Regions from separate parts of the Streptomyces sp. NBC_00287 genome, predicted to be linked through region 1. Evidence: riboswitches for the same ligand, from Rfam matches in the RefSeq annotation. Region 1 holds a riboswitch; each other region holds the start of a gene.
What was found. A riboswitch is a leader RNA that binds a small molecule or an ion and turns the genes downstream of it on or off. The one in region 1 is predicted to bind cyclic di-AMP.
Positions count from the first base shown of each region.

Region 2: it holds a riboswitch for cyclic di-AMP, as region 1 does, so the genes downstream of both, OHT76_RS36490 (LysM peptidoglycan-binding domain-containing M23 family metallopeptidase) here and OHT76_RS31670 (M23 family metallopeptidase) in region 1, are expected to answer to the same signal.
Region 3: it holds a riboswitch for cyclic di-AMP, as region 1 does, so the genes downstream of both, OHT76_RS18180 (transglycosylase family protein) here and OHT76_RS31670 (M23 family metallopeptidase) in region 1, are expected to answer to the same signal.
Region 4: it holds a riboswitch for cyclic di-AMP, as region 1 does, so the genes downstream of both, OHT76_RS06490 (C40 family peptidase) here and OHT76_RS31670 (M23 family metallopeptidase) in region 1, are expected to answer to the same signal.

Region 1 covers NZ_CP108053.1:6,932,504-6,936,912, forward strand. The annotation lists gene OHT76_RS31660 (M16 family metallopeptidase) at 1-521, shown strand, start outside; gene OHT76_RS31665 (M16 family metallopeptidase) at 518-1,906, shown strand; cyclic di-AMP (ydaO/yuaA leader) riboswitch at 2,121-2,283, shown strand; gene OHT76_RS31670 (M23 family metallopeptidase) at 2,297-3,061, shown strand; gene OHT76_RS31675 (GntR family transcriptional regulator) at 3,249-3,935, shown strand; gene OHT76_RS31680 (HPr family phosphocarrier protein) at 4,073-4,354, opposite strand.
Region 2 covers NZ_CP108053.1:8,052,905-8,057,313, forward strand. The annotation lists partial or broken gene OHT76_RS36475 (XRE family transcriptional regulator) at 1-274, shown strand, start outside; gene OHT76_RS36480 (DUF6126 family protein) at 271-393, shown strand; gene OHT76_RS36485 (tyrosine-protein phosphatase) at 403-1,188, opposite strand; cyclic di-AMP (ydaO/yuaA leader) riboswitch at 1,677-1,840, shown strand; gene OHT76_RS36490 (LysM peptidoglycan-binding domain-containing M23 family metallopeptidase) at 1,845-2,786, shown strand; gene OHT76_RS36495 (DUF6250 domain-containing protein) at 2,928-3,641, shown strand; gene OHT76_RS36500 (SGNH/GDSL hydrolase family protein) at 3,804-4,409, shown strand, end outside.
Region 3 covers NZ_CP108053.1:4,008,924-4,013,332, forward strand. The annotation lists gene OHT76_RS18165 (DUF501 domain-containing protein) at 1-261, opposite strand, end outside; gene OHT76_RS18170 (FtsB family cell division protein) at 313-789, opposite strand; gene eno (phosphopyruvate hydratase) at 921-2,201, opposite strand; gene OHT76_RS18180 (transglycosylase family protein) at 2,502-3,185, opposite strand; cyclic di-AMP (ydaO/yuaA leader) riboswitch at 3,190-3,383, opposite strand; gene OHT76_RS18185 (transglycosylase family protein) at 3,560-4,409, opposite strand, start outside.
Region 4 covers NZ_CP108053.1:1,444,424-1,448,832, forward strand. The annotation lists gene OHT76_RS06480 (ATP-dependent Clp protease proteolytic subunit) at 1-463, shown strand, start outside; gene OHT76_RS06485 (hypothetical protein) at 471-779, shown strand; cyclic di-AMP (ydaO/yuaA leader) riboswitch at 1,196-1,322, shown strand; gene OHT76_RS06490 (C40 family peptidase) at 1,326-1,799, shown strand; gene OHT76_RS06495 (LysE family translocator) at 1,855-2,469, opposite strand; gene OHT76_RS06500 (LysR family transcriptional regulator) at 2,560-3,483, shown strand; gene OHT76_RS06505 (ATP-binding protein) at 3,428-3,913, opposite strand; gene OHT76_RS06510 (helix-turn-helix domain-containing protein) at 4,126-4,409, shown strand, end outside.

The sequences.
Region 1 (4,409 bases):
AGTCCTCCCGCCTCTACAACCGTCTCGTACGGCGCGACCGTACGGCCGTCGCCGCCGGGTTCGGCCTGCTGCGGCTGTCCGGAGCGCCCTCCCTGGGCTGGCTGGACGTGAAGACCTCCGGTGATGTCGAGGTCCCGGTGATCGAGGCCGCCATCGACGAGGAGCTCGCCCGGTTCGCCGAGCACGGCCCGACGGCCGAGGAAATGGAGCGCGCCCAGGCCCAGTTGGAGCGCGAGTGGCTGGACCGGCTCGGCACCGTCGCGGGCCGCGCCGACGAACTGTGCCGCTACGCCGTCCTGTTCGGCGACCCGCAGCTCGCCCTCACCGCCGTCAAGCGCGTGCTGGAGGTGACGGCCGAGGAGGTCCAGGAGGTCGCCAAGGCCCGCCTGCGCCCCGACAACCGCGCGGTGCTGGTCTACGAGCCGACCGTCCCCCCGGAGACCGTCGAGGAGCCCACCGAAGACCTGGAGTCCGCGGCCACCGTGGAAGCGACCGACGAGAACGAGGAGACGGTGAAGTGACCGAGCTCGCCACGATGGAGTTCCACCCCCAGCCTCAGGCGGGCGAGCCGAAGGTCTGGGCCTTTCCGGCGCCCACGCGCGGGGCCCTCGACAACGGTCTGACGGTCCTGCGCTGCCACCGCCCCGGCCAGCAGGTCGTGGCCGTCGAGGTGCTCCTGGACGCGCCGCTGGAGGCCGAGCCGGCCGGTCTGGACGGCGCCGCCACGATCATGGCGCGGGCCTTCTCGGAGGGCACCGACAAGCACACCGCCGAGGAGTTCGCCGCCGAGCTGGAGCGCTGCGGCGCCACCCTCGACTCGCACGCCGACCACCCCGGTGTACGGCTCTCCCTCGAAGTTCCGGTCTCCCGCCTGGCCAAGGCGCTCGGTCTGCTCGCCGATGCCCTCAGGGCGCCCGCGTTCGCCGACAGCGAGGTCGAACGGCTGGTGCGCAACCGTCTCGACGAGATCCCGCACGAGCTGGCAAACCCCTCCCGGCGCGCCGCCAAGGAGATCTACAAGCAGCTGTTCCCGGCGGCCGCGCGCATGTCGCGCCCGCGCCAGGGCACCGAGGAGACGGTCGCGGCCATCGACTCCGGGGCCGTACGCGCCTTCTACGAGCGGCACGTCCGCCCCGCCACGGCCACCGCCGTGGTCGTCGGCGACCTCACCGGCACCGACCTCGACGCCCTCCTCGCCGACACCCTCGGCTCCTGGACCGGCTCCTCGGCCGAGCCGCGGCCCGTGCCCCCGGTCACCGCCGACGACACCGGCCGCGTCGTCATCGTGGACCGCCCCGGAGCCGTCCAGACGCAGCTGCTGATCGGCCGCGTCGGCCCCGACCGGCACGACCGTGTGTGGCCCGCGCAGGTCCTCGGCACGTACTGCCTCGGCGGCACCCTCACCTCCCGCCTGGACCGCGTCCTGCGCGAGGAGAAGGGCTACACCTACGGCGTGCGCTCCTTCGGGCAGGTCCTGCGCTCCGCCCCCGACGGCACCGGCGCCGCGATGCTCGCCATCAGCGGCTCCGTCGACACCCCCAACACCGGTCCCGCCCTCGAGGACCTGTGGAAGGTGCTGCGCACCCTCGCCGAGGGCGGGCTCACCGACGCCGAGCGGGACGTCGCCGTACAGAACCTCGTCGGGGTGGCGCCGCTGAAGTACGAGACGGCCGCCGCAGTGGCGAGCACCCTGGCCGACCAGGTCGAGCAGCACCTGCCCGACGACTACCAGGCCACGCTGTACCGCCGGCTCGCCGCGACCGGCACCGTGGAGGCCACCGCGGCCGTCGTGAGCGCCTTCCCGATGGACCGTCTGGTGACCGTTCTGGTCGGTGACGCGGCGCAGATCAAGGAGGCCGTCGAGGCCCTCGGAATCGGTGAAGTCACCGTCGTGACAGCCGAGTAGACACACCCTCGGATGTGAACGCGCGGCCACGCGCGTGTGGGGCCCTGGTGATGGAAGCGTCACCAGGGCCCCTTTATGTCCGAATTGAGGGAGAGGTTGCCTGTCTGACCTGTGGCATGCGCTACAAAAGCCGCGATCCGTTTGGGGATTGAAAGTTGTCCCGTTTAGCGTCGTCCGGGCTGTCCGTCAGGCAGTGCGCCGCATCCGCGGCACCGGACAGTCATCGCCGAGTCCCCGTACGGCGCGAGCCAGGGGAGCCGGGGACCCACCCAAGTCCCTGGGGTGAATCGGACGCCCGCGTGTGAGCGAGGGCGGCCGTAGGAGACCTTCCTGCTCCGAACCCGTCAGCTAACCCGGTAGGCGAGAAGGAAGGAAAGGACCAGCCACTTCATGGCGTTCACGCGCGCCACCGGGAAGCACCGTCGTCCCAGCAGGATGCAGCGCACCACCGCCCGCGCGGCGGGCGTCGCGGCCCTCACCACCACCGGCGTCGTCGGCACCCTCGCGAGCCCCGCGCTCGCCGCCGAGGCCGCCGCCGAGCAGACCGGTCTCACCCCCGTCATCACCATCGGCGACTCGGTCGCCGAACAGATCGACGCCCAGGCTGTAGCCCAGCAGCAGGCGGCCGACGAGGCGGCGGCGAAGAAGAAGGCCGAGGAGGCCGCGCGCAAGGAGGCCGCCGAGGCGGCCAAGAAGGCGCGCGAGGCCAAGGAGCGCGCCGCCCGCGAGGCCGAGCGCAAGCGCCTGAACACCTTCGTCTCCCCGATCTCCGGCTCCTACGTGTCGACGAGCTACCAGGCCGGCGGCGCCGTCTGGTCCTCCGGCAGCCACACCGGCATCGACTTCCACGCCTCCAGCGGCACCTCCGTCCGCTCGGTCGGCATGGGCACCGTCGTCGAGGCCGGCTGGGGCGGGGCGTACGGCAACCAGATCGTCATCAAGATGCACGACGGCACGTACACCCAGTACGGCCACCTGTCGTCCATCGCCGTCTCGGTGGGCCAGAGCGTCACCCCGGGCCAGCAGATAGGCCTCTCCGGCGCCACCGGCAACGTCACCGGGGCGCATCTGCACTTCGAGGCCCGTACGACCGCGGAGTACGGCTCGGACATCGACCCCGCCGCCTACCTCCGCTCGCACGGCGTGAACGTCTGACGACACCCGCCACGCTTCCGAGACCCCGGCTCCCCGAGCCGGGGTTTTTCGGTGTTTACGGGGCCCCGTTGTCCAAAAAATATCCATGGATTCCGGCCCGCCATCGGAAATTCCGGCTCACTGCAATAGAGTCACTGAACACACGTCCGTCGTCGACGTTTCACGGGGATTAAAGCGGAGGTCGGTCATGCGTATTCCGGCGCACTCGGTATGCACGGCGATCCGGGACGACATCGTCGCCGGTGTCTACGAGCGCGGCAGCCGACTCACCGAGGAACTGCTCGCGCGCCGCTACGGCGTCTCGCGCGTCCCCGTCCGGGAGGCCCTGCGCACGCTGGAGGCGGAGGGCTTCGTGGTGACCCGGCGGCACGCGGGCGCGTGCGTCGCGGAACCGACCGAGCAGGAAGCCGGTGACCTGCTGGAGATGCGCTCGCTGCTGGAGCCGCTCGGCGCCGCCCGGGCCGCCCAGCGGCGCACCGAGGCGCATCTGAAGGTGCTGCGCGGTCTGGTGAGGCTCGGTCAGGAGCGGGCCAGAAGGGGCAACAGCGAGGATCTGCGCTCCCTGGGCGGCTGGTTCCACGAGACGCTGGCCCAGGCCTCCGGCAGCCCCGCCCTGACCTCGATGCTGACCCAGCTGCGGCACAAGATCGCCTGGATGTACGCGGTGGAGGCGTCGGCCAGCCCCGCGGAGGCCTGGGTCGAGCACGGGGCGATCGTGGACGCGGTGGCGCGCGGGGACAGCGAGCGCGCGCGGGCGATCACCGCCGTGCACACCGAGCGCTCCAGCGGTACGCACCGGCTGCGGTTCCCCTCCGGCGGGGAGCGTGTGAGGAATTCGCAACATCCCGTAAACATGTCGGGCCTGCGGCATTAACATGCGCACCGTATACAAAGAGGGTGTAATTCCCGGGGGACTATTTTCGCTGCCCGGAAGTGGAAAATGCGAAGGGCCCGCCCGGTAATTCGGACGAGCCCTTCGGGGAAGCGGCGAGTGCCGCGCCCGGCAATTACTCAGACGGTCTCGGGGAGCTCTTCGAGACCCTCGGAGACCAGCTTCGCCAGACGGTCGAGGGCGGCGTCCGCACCCTCGGCGTCGGAGGCGAGCACGATCTCCTCGTTGCCCTGGGCGCCCAGGCCCAGAACAGCCAGCATGGAGGCCGCGTTGACGGGGTTGCCGTCGACCTTGGCGATCGTCACGGGGACGCCTGCGGCCGTGGCGGCTCGGACGAAGATGGAGGCGGGGCGGGCGTGGAGGCCCTCGGCCCAGCCGACGTTGACGCGGCGCTCAGCCATGTGATGCTGCCCTTCAGGTTCTCAGGTTGTCTAGACCAGTGTTCCACAACGTGAA
Region 2 (4,409 bases), 1.1 Mb from region 1:
CCAGGGGAGAATCTCCCGGCTCAGTCGGGAGAGAACTTCAAGGTACGACCGTCTCGGAGCCGATGAGACAGTTGCCGACGGGGACGCGGCGCGCAGGCGCTGCCCGTCCGCGTCCCGTCCGGCACCGGGCGACAGCGCCCACTTCGACTCGCTCACCCCGCACCGCATCGCCGCCCTCGACGCGGACGGGGTCGAGCTCCTGTTCGTCCACACCCTGCTGCAGAGCCCCACGGCCGCACTGTGCCTGGGCCCGACCCCTGGAGAGCTGCCATGAGCGACATGGAGGAGAAGTTCCCGCGCGCCCTGTGGGTTCGGCTGATCATCTACCTGGCGGTGGGACACGCCTTCGCCGCGTTCATCTACCTGCTGTTCGAGCTCGGCGCCAAGCAGTAGCCGCTGGGCTCAGTCGAGCAGCCGGTCCCGCAGCCGCTCGCGGATCTCGGGGGTGAGCCCCAGCGCCTGCTCCAGGTAGGTGTCGACGTTGCCCCAGGTCGCCTCGATGGTGTCGAAGGCCGCCGTGAGGTACTCGGCGCGCGCGTCGAACAGAGGGCTGAGCAGCTCCATGACCTCGGGGGTGTAGGTGTTGTTGCGCTGCACCTTGTAGCGACGGTGCTTGGCGTTCGACTCCAGGTAGTCGGCGAGGATCGCCTCGCGCTCGACGCCCAGGGCGAGCAGCGTCACCGCGATGGACAGGCCGGCCCGGTCCTTGCCGGCCGCGCAGTGCATCAGGGCCGGGACGCTGTCCTCGGCGAGGGAGTGCAGCACCTGGGAGTGCTCGGCGGTGCGCTCCTTGACGATCGTGCGATATGACTCGATCATCCGGTTCGCGGCTTTGCCGTCGTCCAGGATCTCCCGCAGCTGCTCGATCTCGCCGTCGCGGACCATCTTCCAGAACTCGGCGCCGTCCGCGGGGTCGGTCAGCGGGAGGTTCACATTCCGGACACCCGGCAGCTCGACGTCGGGGCCCTCCAGCTTCTGGTCCGCTGCGTTGCGGAAGTCGAAGATCGTGTGCAGGCCGAGGGAGTCGAGGAACGCCGCGTCCTGTTCGGTCGCGTGCGCGAGGTGGCCGCTGCGGAACAGCACTCCGTGCCGCACCCGCCGTCCGTCCGTGGTCGGCAGCCCGCCCACATCACGGAAGTTGCGCACTGCGGCCAGCTCGGGCTCGGTCGACGGGACCTGCTGCGTCACTTGGGCTCCTCCCACCGGATCCCGCCGACTCGGCTCGCCGACGGGCACGCCTCGACGATACGACATGAGTACTGGCCGGCCATTGAATGAGGCAAAACGGGCGAACAACGTTGAAACCCTGCTGATTCATCGCGGGTTTACTGGTCGACCTTGATGTGACACTTCGCCGCCTGCGTCGCTTCTGAGTGTTCTGTCCGAATTGCAGCCTTCATTCCAACTCGCTCTGGAATAAAGGAGTGTGGAGCATCGTCACGTGAGCAGCGTCATATTCGTGACCGAGCGTCGCCCGTCATGTTCACGTAATTCAGGCGGTTTTCAAGGGCATTTGCCGGAACCGGGCATGCCTTAATGCACAGAAAGTGACTGGGAATTCTCACAAGGGATCAAGAGGTATGCCTTCGGGTGGAACCTTCTGCTTGTCCCTTTGCGTCTTGGTCGCTTACGTTCGCCACCAATCCGAGCGGACGCCGAATCCTGCCACTGCTCGGAATCCGCACACACTCACCCGTACATGGCAGGAGCGGGGGACCCACAGGCACCACCGCCTGGTCCGGTCTCCGGAACAGGCTTGGGGTCAAGTCGCGCCCAGCGCGCGGCCGGACATCTCCAGTCCGAACCCGACAGCTCACCTCGTAGGCGCCGGAGAGGAATTCGCCATGCCCGCGAAGGGTAAGCACCGCCGTCCCAAGACCTTGCGCTTCACCCGCTCGATCGCCGTCGCCGGAACCGGTGGCGCCGCGCTCGCCCTCCCGTTCCTGGGAGCCACCGGCGCCCACGCGGCCCCGTCGCAGTCCGTTTCGGAAAAGGCCGTTCAGTCGGTCCAGTCGGCTCAGACCGCGGACAAGAAGGCGGCCGAGAAGAAGGCCACCAAGAAGAAGGCAGTCGCGAAGACGTACACGGTGCGGTCGGGGGACTACCTTTCGAAGATCGCGAACGAGCAGAACGTCAGCGGTGGCTGGGAGAAGCTCTACCAGGACAACCGTGAGGCCGTCGGCGACGACCCGGCGCTGATCCACCCCGGCCTGAAGTTGTCGATCGGCAAGAAGGCCGCGACGACGGACACCGCCGAGAAGCCGGCTGCCAAGTCCTCCGCGAAGTCCTCTTCGAACTCCGCCAAGTCATCGGAGGCTTCGCAGTCCGCCGAGTCCAAGGCGACCACCACCACGCAGGCCGCCCAGTCCTCCGCCAGTGGCTTCACCGCTCCGGTCTCCGGCTCCGGCGTCGGCACCGCTTACAAGGTCGCGGGCAGCATGTGGTCCAGCGGCTACCACACCGGCGTCGACTTCGTCGTCCCGAGCGGTACCTCCCTGAAGGCCGTGGGCGCGGGCACCGTCGTCTCGGCCGGCTGGGCGGGCGCGTACGGCAACCAGGTCGTCATCCAGCTCGCCGACGGCCACTATGCGCAGTACGCCCACCTGTCCTCGCTGTCCGTCTCCAGCGGTCAGTCGGTGACGGCGGGCCAGCAGGTCGGTCTCTCCGGTTCGACCGGCAACTCGACCGGCCCGCACCTGCACTTCGAGATCCGCACCACGCCGGACTACGGCTCGGACGTCGACCCGGTCGCCTACCTCAGCTCCAAGGGCGTCTCCGTCGGCTGACGGACGTATCGCTGAAGAACCACCTGCCTGACACGCCTCCGAAGGCCGGACCCCCGATCCCCGGGTCCGGCCTTCGGTGTTGTCCGGCCCTCCGAGGGGTAAGCGCTTTCTGTCGCTGATCACCCGAAGGAGCCGTGTCCCATGACGACCACACGTAGAGCATTCGGTGCCCTGGCCGCCGGAGCCGCCCTGGCGGCCCTCGCCCCGGCGGCCGCGAGCGCGTCGCCCCGCCACCGCCGCCTCCTCGCCCGCGACGACTTCCACCATGGCCTCCGTCAATGGGCCGTGGAACTGGAGAAGGGCGGCAGTGTCACCGCCGCCCGCGGCACCCTGGAGGTCGACGTGCCCGCGGGGGCGACGATCTGGTTCCGGGAGCGGTTCGAAGGCCCGTACGTCCTGGAGTACACCGCCACACCCGTCTCCGAGGGCGGGGTCAACGACCGGGTCTCCGACCTCAACAACTTCTGGAACGCCGTCGACGTCCGTTCCCCCGACGACCTCTTCGCCACACCGAGGGGCGGGGCGCTGGCCGAGTACGACTACCTCAAGACGTACTACTCCGGCTACGGCGCCAACTACAACACCACGACGCGGCTGCGCCGGTACGTCGGCGAGGCCGGGGTGCGTCCGCTGCTCTACGACTACACCGAGCCGCTGCTGGTGCCGAACGAGCCGAACCGGGTCCGGATCGTCTCCGACGGCCCGACCGTCCAGTGGTGGAACAACGGGCGGCTCGTCTTCGACTACACCGACCCCGAGCCGTACACGGGCGGGCACTTCGCCTTCCGTACCACCTGGAGTCATTTCCGGATCACTGACTTCCGGGTGCGGCGATTGACTCCGTCTGGCGATTGACGCCTCAACAGCCCTGATCCGAGGTCTATTCCGGAATTGGTGAAGGCTTTAGGAGTGGCTTATCTCACCGCCCGTCAACCCCTGCCTACGGTCGCGTAGGTCACATTCGAAGGTGAATCATGAGCCGATGTGGCAGACGATTCGAAGAGTGACAACAGAGCAGTGATCGGGTCGTACGTGGCGGTGGGGGACAGCTTCACCGAGGGCGTCGGTGACCCCGGCCCGGACGGGGCGTTCGTCGGCTGGGCCGACCGGTTCGCGGTGCTGCTCGCGGACCGCCGGCCCGAGGGCGACTTCAGTTATACGAACCTGGCTGTACGCGGCAAGCTGCTGGACCAGATCGTGGCGGACCAACTGCCGAGGGCCCTTGAACTCGCCCCGGACCTGGTCTCGTTCTGCGCCGGCGGCAACGACATCATCCGGCCCGGCACCGATCCCGACGAAGTCGCCGAGCGCTTCGAGCGGGCCATCGCCCGGCTCACCGAGTCCGTCGGCACCGTCATGGTGACGACCGGCTTCGACACCCGTGGTGTGCCGGTGCTGAAGCATCTGCGCGGCAAGATCGCCACGTACAACCTCCATGTGCGGGCCATTGCCGACCGGTACGGCTGCCCGGTGCTCGACCTGTGGTCCCTCAAGACCGTGCAGGACCGGCGCGCCTGGGACGACGACCGGCTGCATCTCTCTCCCGAGGGGCACACGCGCGTGGCGCTGCGCGCGGGCCAGGTCCTCGGCATGGAGGTGCCGGCCGACCCGGACCAGCCATGG
Region 3 (4,409 bases), 2.9 Mb from region 1:
GGTCATCTCCTTCATGACCCCCTCCGCCTCCAGCGTCCCGATGGCGGAGTTCGCCTTGGGGCACGTCAGGTAGTAGAGCGTCGGGAAGGGCGTACCGTCCGGCAGCCGGGGTGCCGTCTCGACCACATCCGGCTGGCCGCAGGGACAGCGGTGGGCGATCGCACGCAACCCACGCGGCGGCCGGCCGAGCTGCTGCTTGAAGGCCTCGACATCCGCGTCGGTCGGCTCGGTACGCGGAGTGGTGGGCGGGGGCGTTTCCATAACAGTCTTTCGTCTCTGTCTATCCAGCGCGATCTGTCTATCGCGGTCTGTCTATCGATCGGCGGCGTCGGACTTGTCGACCCCGTCCCAGACGTTCGCGTACCAGGGCCGGTCGGCCGCGCCCAGGTCGGTGCGCGCCTGCTTCGCCGCGTCGGGATCGACCACGATGAACCCGGTCTCCCCCGGCATCACATAGTGCAGCCGCTCCCGGATCCGCTGCTCCGCGTACGCGTCGTCCTGCCAGCGTGCCTTGAGATCGCGCAGTTCCTCCACCCGCTCCTGGGCCTGCTGCTTCTGCTGCTCCAGATCGGCGATCTCGGCGCGCTGGGCGACGTACTGCCTTATCGGATAGGCGAGGGCGACGACCAGGGAGCAGACGACGAGGGCGAGCAGGGCCGCGCGGCCGGTGAGCCGGGAGCGGCGGGCCTGTCGTTTGGTCTGGGAGCGGTAGACACGGGCCGCCGTCTGCTCACCGAGCAACCGGATCCTGGTCGCGGTGGAGAAACGGTCCCGGTCCTTGACGGCCATCGCTCACTCCCGTTCACACGCGCGTACGTCCCCGCACACGGTACGGGACCGGGTACGGGGACGTACGTACGACTGGCTAGGCCTTAGCCCTTACTGTGCCCGTGGTCCGCAGAGCGGACGTGCGGGAAGGCTCAGCCCTTGAAGCGCGGGAAGGCGCTGCGACCGGCGTACACCGCGGCGTCGTCGAGGATCTCCTCGATGCGCAGCAGCTGGTTGTACTTGGCGACGCGCTCGGAGCGGGCCGGGGCGCCGGTCTTGATCTGGCCGCAGTTGGTGGCGACGGCGAGGTCGGCGATGGTGACGTCCTCGGTCTCGCCGGAGCGGTGGGACATCATGCACTTGAAGCCGCTGCGCTGGGCGAGCTCCACGGCGTCCAGGGTCTCGGTGAGCGAACCGATCTGGTTCACCTTCACGAGCAGCGCGTTGGCGGCGCCGTCCTCGATGCCGCGGGCCAGGCGCTCCGGGTTGGTGACGAACAGGTCGTCGCCGACGAGCTGGACCTTGTCACCGAGCTTGTCGGTGATGGTCTTCCAGCCGGCCCAGTCGTCCTCGAACAGCGGGTCCTCGATGGACACGAGCGGGTACGCCTCGACGAGCTCGGCGTAGTACTCCGTCATCTCGGCGGCGGAGCGGTCCTTGCCCTCGAAGGAGTAGACGCCGTCCTTGTAGAACTCGGAGGCGGCGACGTCGAGCGCGAGGGCGATCTGCTCGCCGGGGGTGTAACCGGCTTCCTTGATGGCCTCGAGGATGAGGTCGAGGGCGGCGCGGTTGGAGTCCAGGTTCGGGGCGAAGCCGCCCTCGTCGCCCAGGCCGGTGGACAGGCCCTTCGTCTTCAGGACCTTCTTGAGGGTGTGGTAGACCTCGGTGCCCCAGCGCAGCGCCTCGGAGAAGGACTCCGCGCCGATCGGGGCGATCATGAACTCCTGGATGTCCACGTTGGAGTCGGCGTGCGAGCCGCCGTTCAGGATGTTCATCATCGGCACCGGCAGCAGGTGCGCGTTCGGGCCGCCCAGGTAGCGGAAGAGCGGGAGGTCGCTGGCCTCGGAGGCGGCGTGGGCGACGGCGAGCGAGACGCCGAGGATGGCGTTGGCGCCGAGGGAGCCCTTGTTGTCGGTGGCGTCCAGGTCGAACATCGCCTGGTCGATCAGGCGCTGCTCGGTGGCGTCGTAGCCGACCAGCTCCGGGCCGATCTGCTCGATGACGGCGAGGACGGCCTTCTCGACACCCTTGCCCTGGTAGCGGTTCGGGTCACCGTCGCGGAGCTCGATGGCCTCGAAGGCGCCGGTGGACGCGCCGGACGGAACGGCGGCACGACCCGTGCTGCCGTCGTCGAGGCCGACCTCGACCTCGACCGTGGGGTTGCCTCGGGAGTCCAGGATTTCCCGGGCTACGACGACGTCGATGGACGGCACGAGCATCTCCTTCATGGGATGTGACGCTGGAAGTGCGGGGCAGTGAGCCTTGCGACTAGAGCCTAACCGCCTGAGGGACATAGGCCAGCCGACCGACCGTCCCGTGGACAAGGACAGACGGTACCCATTGTTTCTCCACGGAACAAAGGGGCGGTGAACTACCGGAAAAGAAAACCCCGCTCCGGTGCGTACGGGGGAACACGCACCGGAGCGGGGAGCCCGTGGGGACGGGGGGTGACCCTCACGAGGCCTCCAGTATGGAGGACACCGATATGAGGGGCCTGTGGTTCGGCTACGGGATTACTTGAGGTGCAGCTGCTGACCGGGGTAGATCAGGTCGGCGTCCGCGACGATGTCCTTGTTCAGCTGGAAGAGCTTCTCCCAGCCGCCCTTGACGTCGTGCTCCTCGGCGATGGTGCTGAGGGTGTCACCCTTGACGACCTTGTACTCGCCGTCGCCCTTCTTGACCTTCTTGCCGGTCGGGGTGGTGACGGTCTTCTGCGTCTTCTGCGCCGGACGCTCGGTCGAACGCGAGGCGGACTGCTCCTCGGTCGAACGGGTCTCGGTGCTGCTCTCGGTGGAGCCGGTGGAGCTGGAGCCGCCGGTGTACGCGGCGCTCGACAGGCCGGTGCCGCAGTGCGGCCAGGCGCCCTTGCCCTGGCCGGCGAGGACCTTCTCGGCTATCTCGATCTGCTGGGCCTTGCTGGCCTGGTCGGCGGTGGAGGCGTACTGCGTGCCGCCGTACGCGGCCCAGGTGGAGGCGGAGAACTGCAGACCGCCGTAGTAGCCGTTGCCGGTGTTGATGGACCAGTTGCCGCCGGACTCGCACTGGGCGACGGTGTCCCACTCGGAGGCGGTGGCGGCGGAGGCGTTGCCGGCCGCCATCAGCGGGGCGGCGACAGCGGCGCCGGTGACGCCGGCGATGGCGATGGCGCGAGTGGCCTTGGACGGACGACGGTGCTTGCCCTTGCCGGAAAACAGCATGGATCGATCCCCTCACCGACGCCTGCGAGGTGAGCTGTCGGGTTCGGGCCGGTTGAGTTGCCCGGCCGCGGACCGTCGCCTTTCGGCTCCTGGTCGCGCGGCTTCACCCCAAGCCGGTGCCGTCTGTTGAGCTGCCTCAACTGCCGGTCCCGGCGCTTACCTTGGGTCCCCCGCTCCTGCCTACGGCGCATGACGCGACGACTGTTCCCGTACGGCCGCTGGCAGGATTCGGCGTTGCGGCAGCCGGGGCTCGTGTTGGCGAGCGGTCCTGACCGTAGACAGGCGATCCGCGGAATTTCAAAGACGATCAGGGCTTCTGAGACTCATCCCACACTTTCGCCAAACCGGACATTCAGCGCGAAGCGTGACGTGAACTACCGCTGCTTTTCGACCGGTTCGACCCCTACTTCAAGGGTCTGACCGGGAAGGATGAGGTCCGGGTCGGTACCGACGGTCGACTTGTTGGCGGCGTAGAGGCCGCGCCATCCGCCGTTCAGGTCAAGGGAGTCCGCGATGCCCACGAGACTGTCGCCGACGCGGACGACGTACGAGCCGTCGGCTTCTTCGGCACCCTCTTCGGCGGGTTCGCCGCGATGGCGGCCGGTGCCGGTGCCGTTTTCGGTGGTGGAGCCGGTGTCGGTGAGGGCGGAATCACCTTCGGTCTGACCGGAGTTGTCCGAGTTGTCCCGCCCTGGGGTGGCTGTGGGTTCGCTGTCGACTTCCTGAGAGGGGTCGCTCTCGGGGGATGTCGAGGGTTCCGCGGACTCCCCAGCCTCCGGGGAGTTGGAGGACTTGTCCGACTTAGCCGAGTTGGCCGTAGCCTCGGGCGAGGGGGAGGAATCGGACTTCGAGTCGGAGGAGTCGCCGTCGATGGAGTCCAGCAAACCGGATGAATCGGGTGAAGCGGAGGAGTCGGGTGAAGCGGAGGAGTCGGGTGAAGCGGGCTCATCGCTCGCCACGCCCGTGTCGATGTCGACCGAACCCGACTCGGCGTCAAGGCCGGAGAGCGGGCCGCAGGTCGGCCAGACGGCGAGACCCTGGTCGGCGAGGATGCGCTCGGCGACGGCTATCTGCTGGGAGCGGCTGGCCTGGTCCGCGCTGGCGGCGTACGTCGTGCCGCCGTACCGCTCCCAGTTCTCCTGGGTGACCTGGAGACCGCCGTAATAGCCGTTGCCGCTGTTCTCGCTCCAGGAGGCACCGCTCTCGCACTCCGCGACCCGGTCC
Region 4 (4,409 bases), 5.5 Mb from region 1:
GCAGTTCATGTACCTGGAGCACCAGTCCCCCGACCGGGACATCTCGCTGTACGTCAACTCCCCCGGCGGCCCGTTCAGCGCCATGTCCGCGATCTACGACACGATGCGGTACGTCACCTGTGACGTGGAGACGATCCTGCTCGGCCAGGCCGGACCGACCGCCGCCGTGCTGGTGGCCGCGGGCACGCCGGGCAAGCGGTTCGCCCTGCCGGGTGCACGCGTGGTGCTCAGCCAGCCCTCGCTGCCCGAGCCGATCGAGGGCCAGGCCAGCGATCTGGCCATCCAGGCCGAGGAGTTGACGCGCATTCGGGCCCGCCTGGAGGAGATGCTCGTACGGCACACCGGGCGCGACCCCGAGCAAGTGCGCGCGGACATCGAGCGGGACAAGGTGCTCGACGCCCGGGCGGCCATGGAGTACGGCCTGGTGGACGCCCTCATCCCGAGCCGCAAGGCCATGAGGTGACCCGCGGATGCTGCCACCGGAGCTGCCGCCCCTGCCCGCCCTGACGCGCGCCGAGGGCGAGTTGATCGACCGTTACCTCGATGTGGTCGATCTGCTCGGGCGGATCAACCCCGCGCACCACGGCGACACCTACCGCGGGCTGCGCGCCGCCCAGGCGTTGGTCACCAAGGCGGCCGAACTGCGGGACGCACTGGCGCTCATGCACCAGCGGGGCGAGACCGAGGTGCACGCCCCCACGCTGGCGCGTGCGCTGCGTGTGCTGGACGGCGAACGCCGCACGGCTCGTGTCACGGTGCCGCCGCGCTCGGACAGTTGACGCACGTGGGCCCGGTCCGGACATCTCGCGGTGGCGACGAGGCGTCCGGGCCGGAGTTGAAACGGACCAAACGAGGTACCCCCTTTCGGCGTAGCCGTGTCTCCTTTTGCCGGCCCGTCAGGGTTGCGCAACGCGCGTAGCCTCAGAACCGAAACAGACGTTCCGATGCTGGTCCGGGCATCCCCCGGCGCCTCGACGCTAGTTCGAACGGAGCAGCGTCCACCCGAACGGGTGAGTGGTGAGTAACGCCACAAATCCCCGGTTCCGTTGGGATTTTCGGACATCCGTGAGCCAAGATCCCTGTCTGACGACAAGCCCCCGCCACAGCGGCGGGGCGGTCCGGGCGGACGCCGAGTCCTGCCGCCGCCCGGATGACCGGTCGACAGGAGTGGATCGGCAGGAGTGGAGGACCCGAGCACGACGGGTCGCCGGCACGGAAGTCCGTGCCGAGCAGCCCTTGGGGTGAAGCCGCGTCAGCGGCCGGGCAACTTCGCCAGCCCGAATCCGACAGGTCATCCTTCACAGGCGGCTGACGAAGGGTTGCGCATGACTGCGCTCAATCGTGTCCCGTCGCTGATGGCCCGGGCCGGTACGGCCTCGGCTCTCACCATCGCCGCCGTGGGCGGCTCGATCGTGGCCCCTGGCCTCTCCGCCGAAGCGGAGGCGGCCACACCGGCGACGAAGGCACTCCAGGTCGCGGCCTCCAAGCAGGGCTCCCCGTACAAGTGGGGGGCTGTCGGACCGCACCGCTTCGACTGCTCCGGGCTCACGCTGTACTCGTACAAGAAGGCGGGCAAGAAGCTGCCTCGTACGGCGGCCCAGCAGTACAACAAGTCGCGCCACATCTCCGCCAAGAGCCGCAAGGCGGGCGACCTCGTGTTCTTCCACTCGGGGTCGAACGTCTACCACGTCGGCATCTACGCCGGGAAGGGGAAGATCTGGCACGCCCCGAAGTCCGGGGACGTGGTGAGGCTGCAGAAGATCTGGACCAAGAGCGTCTGGTACGGCCGGGTGAGCTGACCGGCTGCCCCGACGGGCGGCGGCGTCCCTGACACGCCGCCGCCCTGACGGGTGCTCAGGCCGCCGCCTCGAGCAGCAGCAGCGCGCCCAGGGCCGTCAGCGCGGTGCCGGTGACGGTCTCGACGAGCCGGGCGGCGCGCGGTCGGCGCAGCCGGCGGCCGAGCCGGTCCACGAGCAGTGCCACGGCCGGGAACCACAGCAGGGCGAGCACCACCACGATCAGCGCCAGGAGCAGCGTGCGCGGCAGCGCGGGTGCGCCGGCGGGCACGAACTGCGGCAGCAGACTGAGGAAGGTGATCGGCGCCTTGGGATTGAGGGCGTTGGTGACGAACCCCTGCCGCAGCGGACGCGCGGCCGTCGCCGCCTCCTCGACAGCGGCCGTCCGCGGTCGGCGCAGGGCCAGCAGAGTCCGTATACCCAGGTACAACACATAGGCGCCACCCAGCAGTTGGAGCGTCCGGAACAGTGCAGGCACCGCGGCCAGGACCGCGGCGACCCCCGCGACCGCCAGCGCCGTGTGCAGCAGCAGCCCGCCCGCGACGCCCAGGGCGCAGGCGATCCCGGCCCGGCGCGAGACGAGGGCGTTGCGTACGACGACGGTGAAGTCGGCCCCGGGCATGGCGACCATGCCGGCGGCGACCCCGGTGAAGGCGAGGAGCTGTCCATCCATGGCAGCCAGCCTGCCGCGACTGAGCCTTCAGCAGGTATTTCGAATATCCTGGGTCTCCCTTAAGCAATGCTTTAGGCAGGTGCCAGGACCATGTACGACCCCACCCGGCTCGCGGCGCTCGTCGCGGTCGCCGAGGCCGGTTCGATCACCCGGGCCGCCGAGCGGCTCGGCTACACCGCTCCCGCACTCTCCCAGCAGCTGGCGAAGCTGGAGCGGGAGGCGGGCACACCCCTGCTCGTCCGGCACCATCGCGGCGCCCGGCTCACCGGCGCGGGCGAGCTGCTGGTGACGCGGGCCCGCCGGGTGCTGGACGAACTGGACCGCGCCCGGCATGAACTGGCCCGCCTCACCGGTCTGTCCGGGGGCACGCTCCGGCTCGGCACCTTCCAGACCGCGGGCGTCCATCTGCTGCCGCCGGTGCTCAGCGCGTTCCGCCGGGCCCACCCGGATGTGGAGCTGACCGTCGCCAACCACGAACCGCCCGCCGGGGTCGCCGCGGTGGCCGCCGGGGAGATCGATCTGGCGCTGACGCACACCTACGAGCCGGCGGAAGCGGTGGCGGTGCCGGCCTCCGTCACGCTGGAGCCGGTGCTGGTGGAGGAGCTGGTCCTGGTGACCGCCCCCGGGCATGCCCTGGCCGAGGGGACCTCGCGGCTCCCGCTGAGCGAGCTCGCCGGGCAGCCACTGATCAGCATGGCGCCGGATCATCCGGCCCGGCAGGGGGTGGAGGCGGTACTGGCCCGGGCCGGGGCCACGCCGTCGGTGCTGGTGGAGACCCCGGTGTACGCGCTGGTGTGCGCGCTGGTCAGTGCGGGGCTCGGGGTCGGTGTCGTACCGGAGATGGTGGCGCGGACGGCGGTCACGCCGGTGGGGATGCGGGCGCTGGAAGGGGGCGAGTTGCGCCGTACGATCTCGGTCGCCCGGCGGTCGGAGGGGGCGGCGCCTGCTGTGGACGCCTTCAGGGCGTTGCTGCGGGGGGCGTTTGCCAAGGCTCCTGCTGGACCACGGTGGTGACCGGGCGGGCCGGTACGGTCCAGGGCAGTTCGATGGAGACCGTCTTGCCGCCCTCGCGGGTGGGCCTGACTCTGAGTCTGCCGCCGCACTCGGCGGTCAACCAGCGGATGATCACCAGGCCCCTGCCGTTGTCCTGCTGGACGGCGGCGGGCAGGCGTTTGGGGAACCGCGGGTGGCTGTCGGTGACCCCGATGCGCAGTTGTTCGTCATGGTGGAGCTCGATGTCCACCGTGAAGGTGGGTGACTGGCCGAGGGTGTGCTGTACGGCGTTGGTGGCGAGTTCGGAGACGATGAGCCGGATGGTGTCGGCCTCGTCCGTCTCCGCGGGCAGCCCCCATTCCACGAGGGTGCTGACCACATAGCCCCGGGCCGCGGAGACCGAGGCGGGATCGCTCGGCAGAGTGACGGATGCTTCCAGATGGTCTGCCATGGCGACGTCGTCCCTTTCCCACGGGACCGCAGTCCGACACGGAGCGGATGGTTCGAGTACGGTCCCGGACTGGTGCTTCGTCGCCAGACTGCCATTACCGCGCCGGTCACGGTGGCGATCCACCAAGATATGCATATATCTGTCGCTCAAAGCGGTGAACTCTGCTACGCGAGACCGTATTTGGGCGGCCCGGTTGGAGTAAGGAGTAGCGCATGCAGCACGGTCCCGCAGTACGCCGCCGAAAGCTGGGCGCCGAACTGCGTGCGTTGCGCACCGGTGCGGGGCTCACCAGTGGTGAGGCGGCGCGTCTGGTGGGCTGGCACCAGTCGAAGGTGAGCCGGATCGAAACCGGCGCCAGCGGGGTGAAACCGGCCGATGTGCGGTTACTGCTCGACGCCTACGGCATCGCCGACTCCCAACTACGGGAGTTGCTGCTGGTGTTGGCGGGGTCCGACGTCGGTGCCGGCCGGCACCACTGGTGGCACGCGTATCGCGG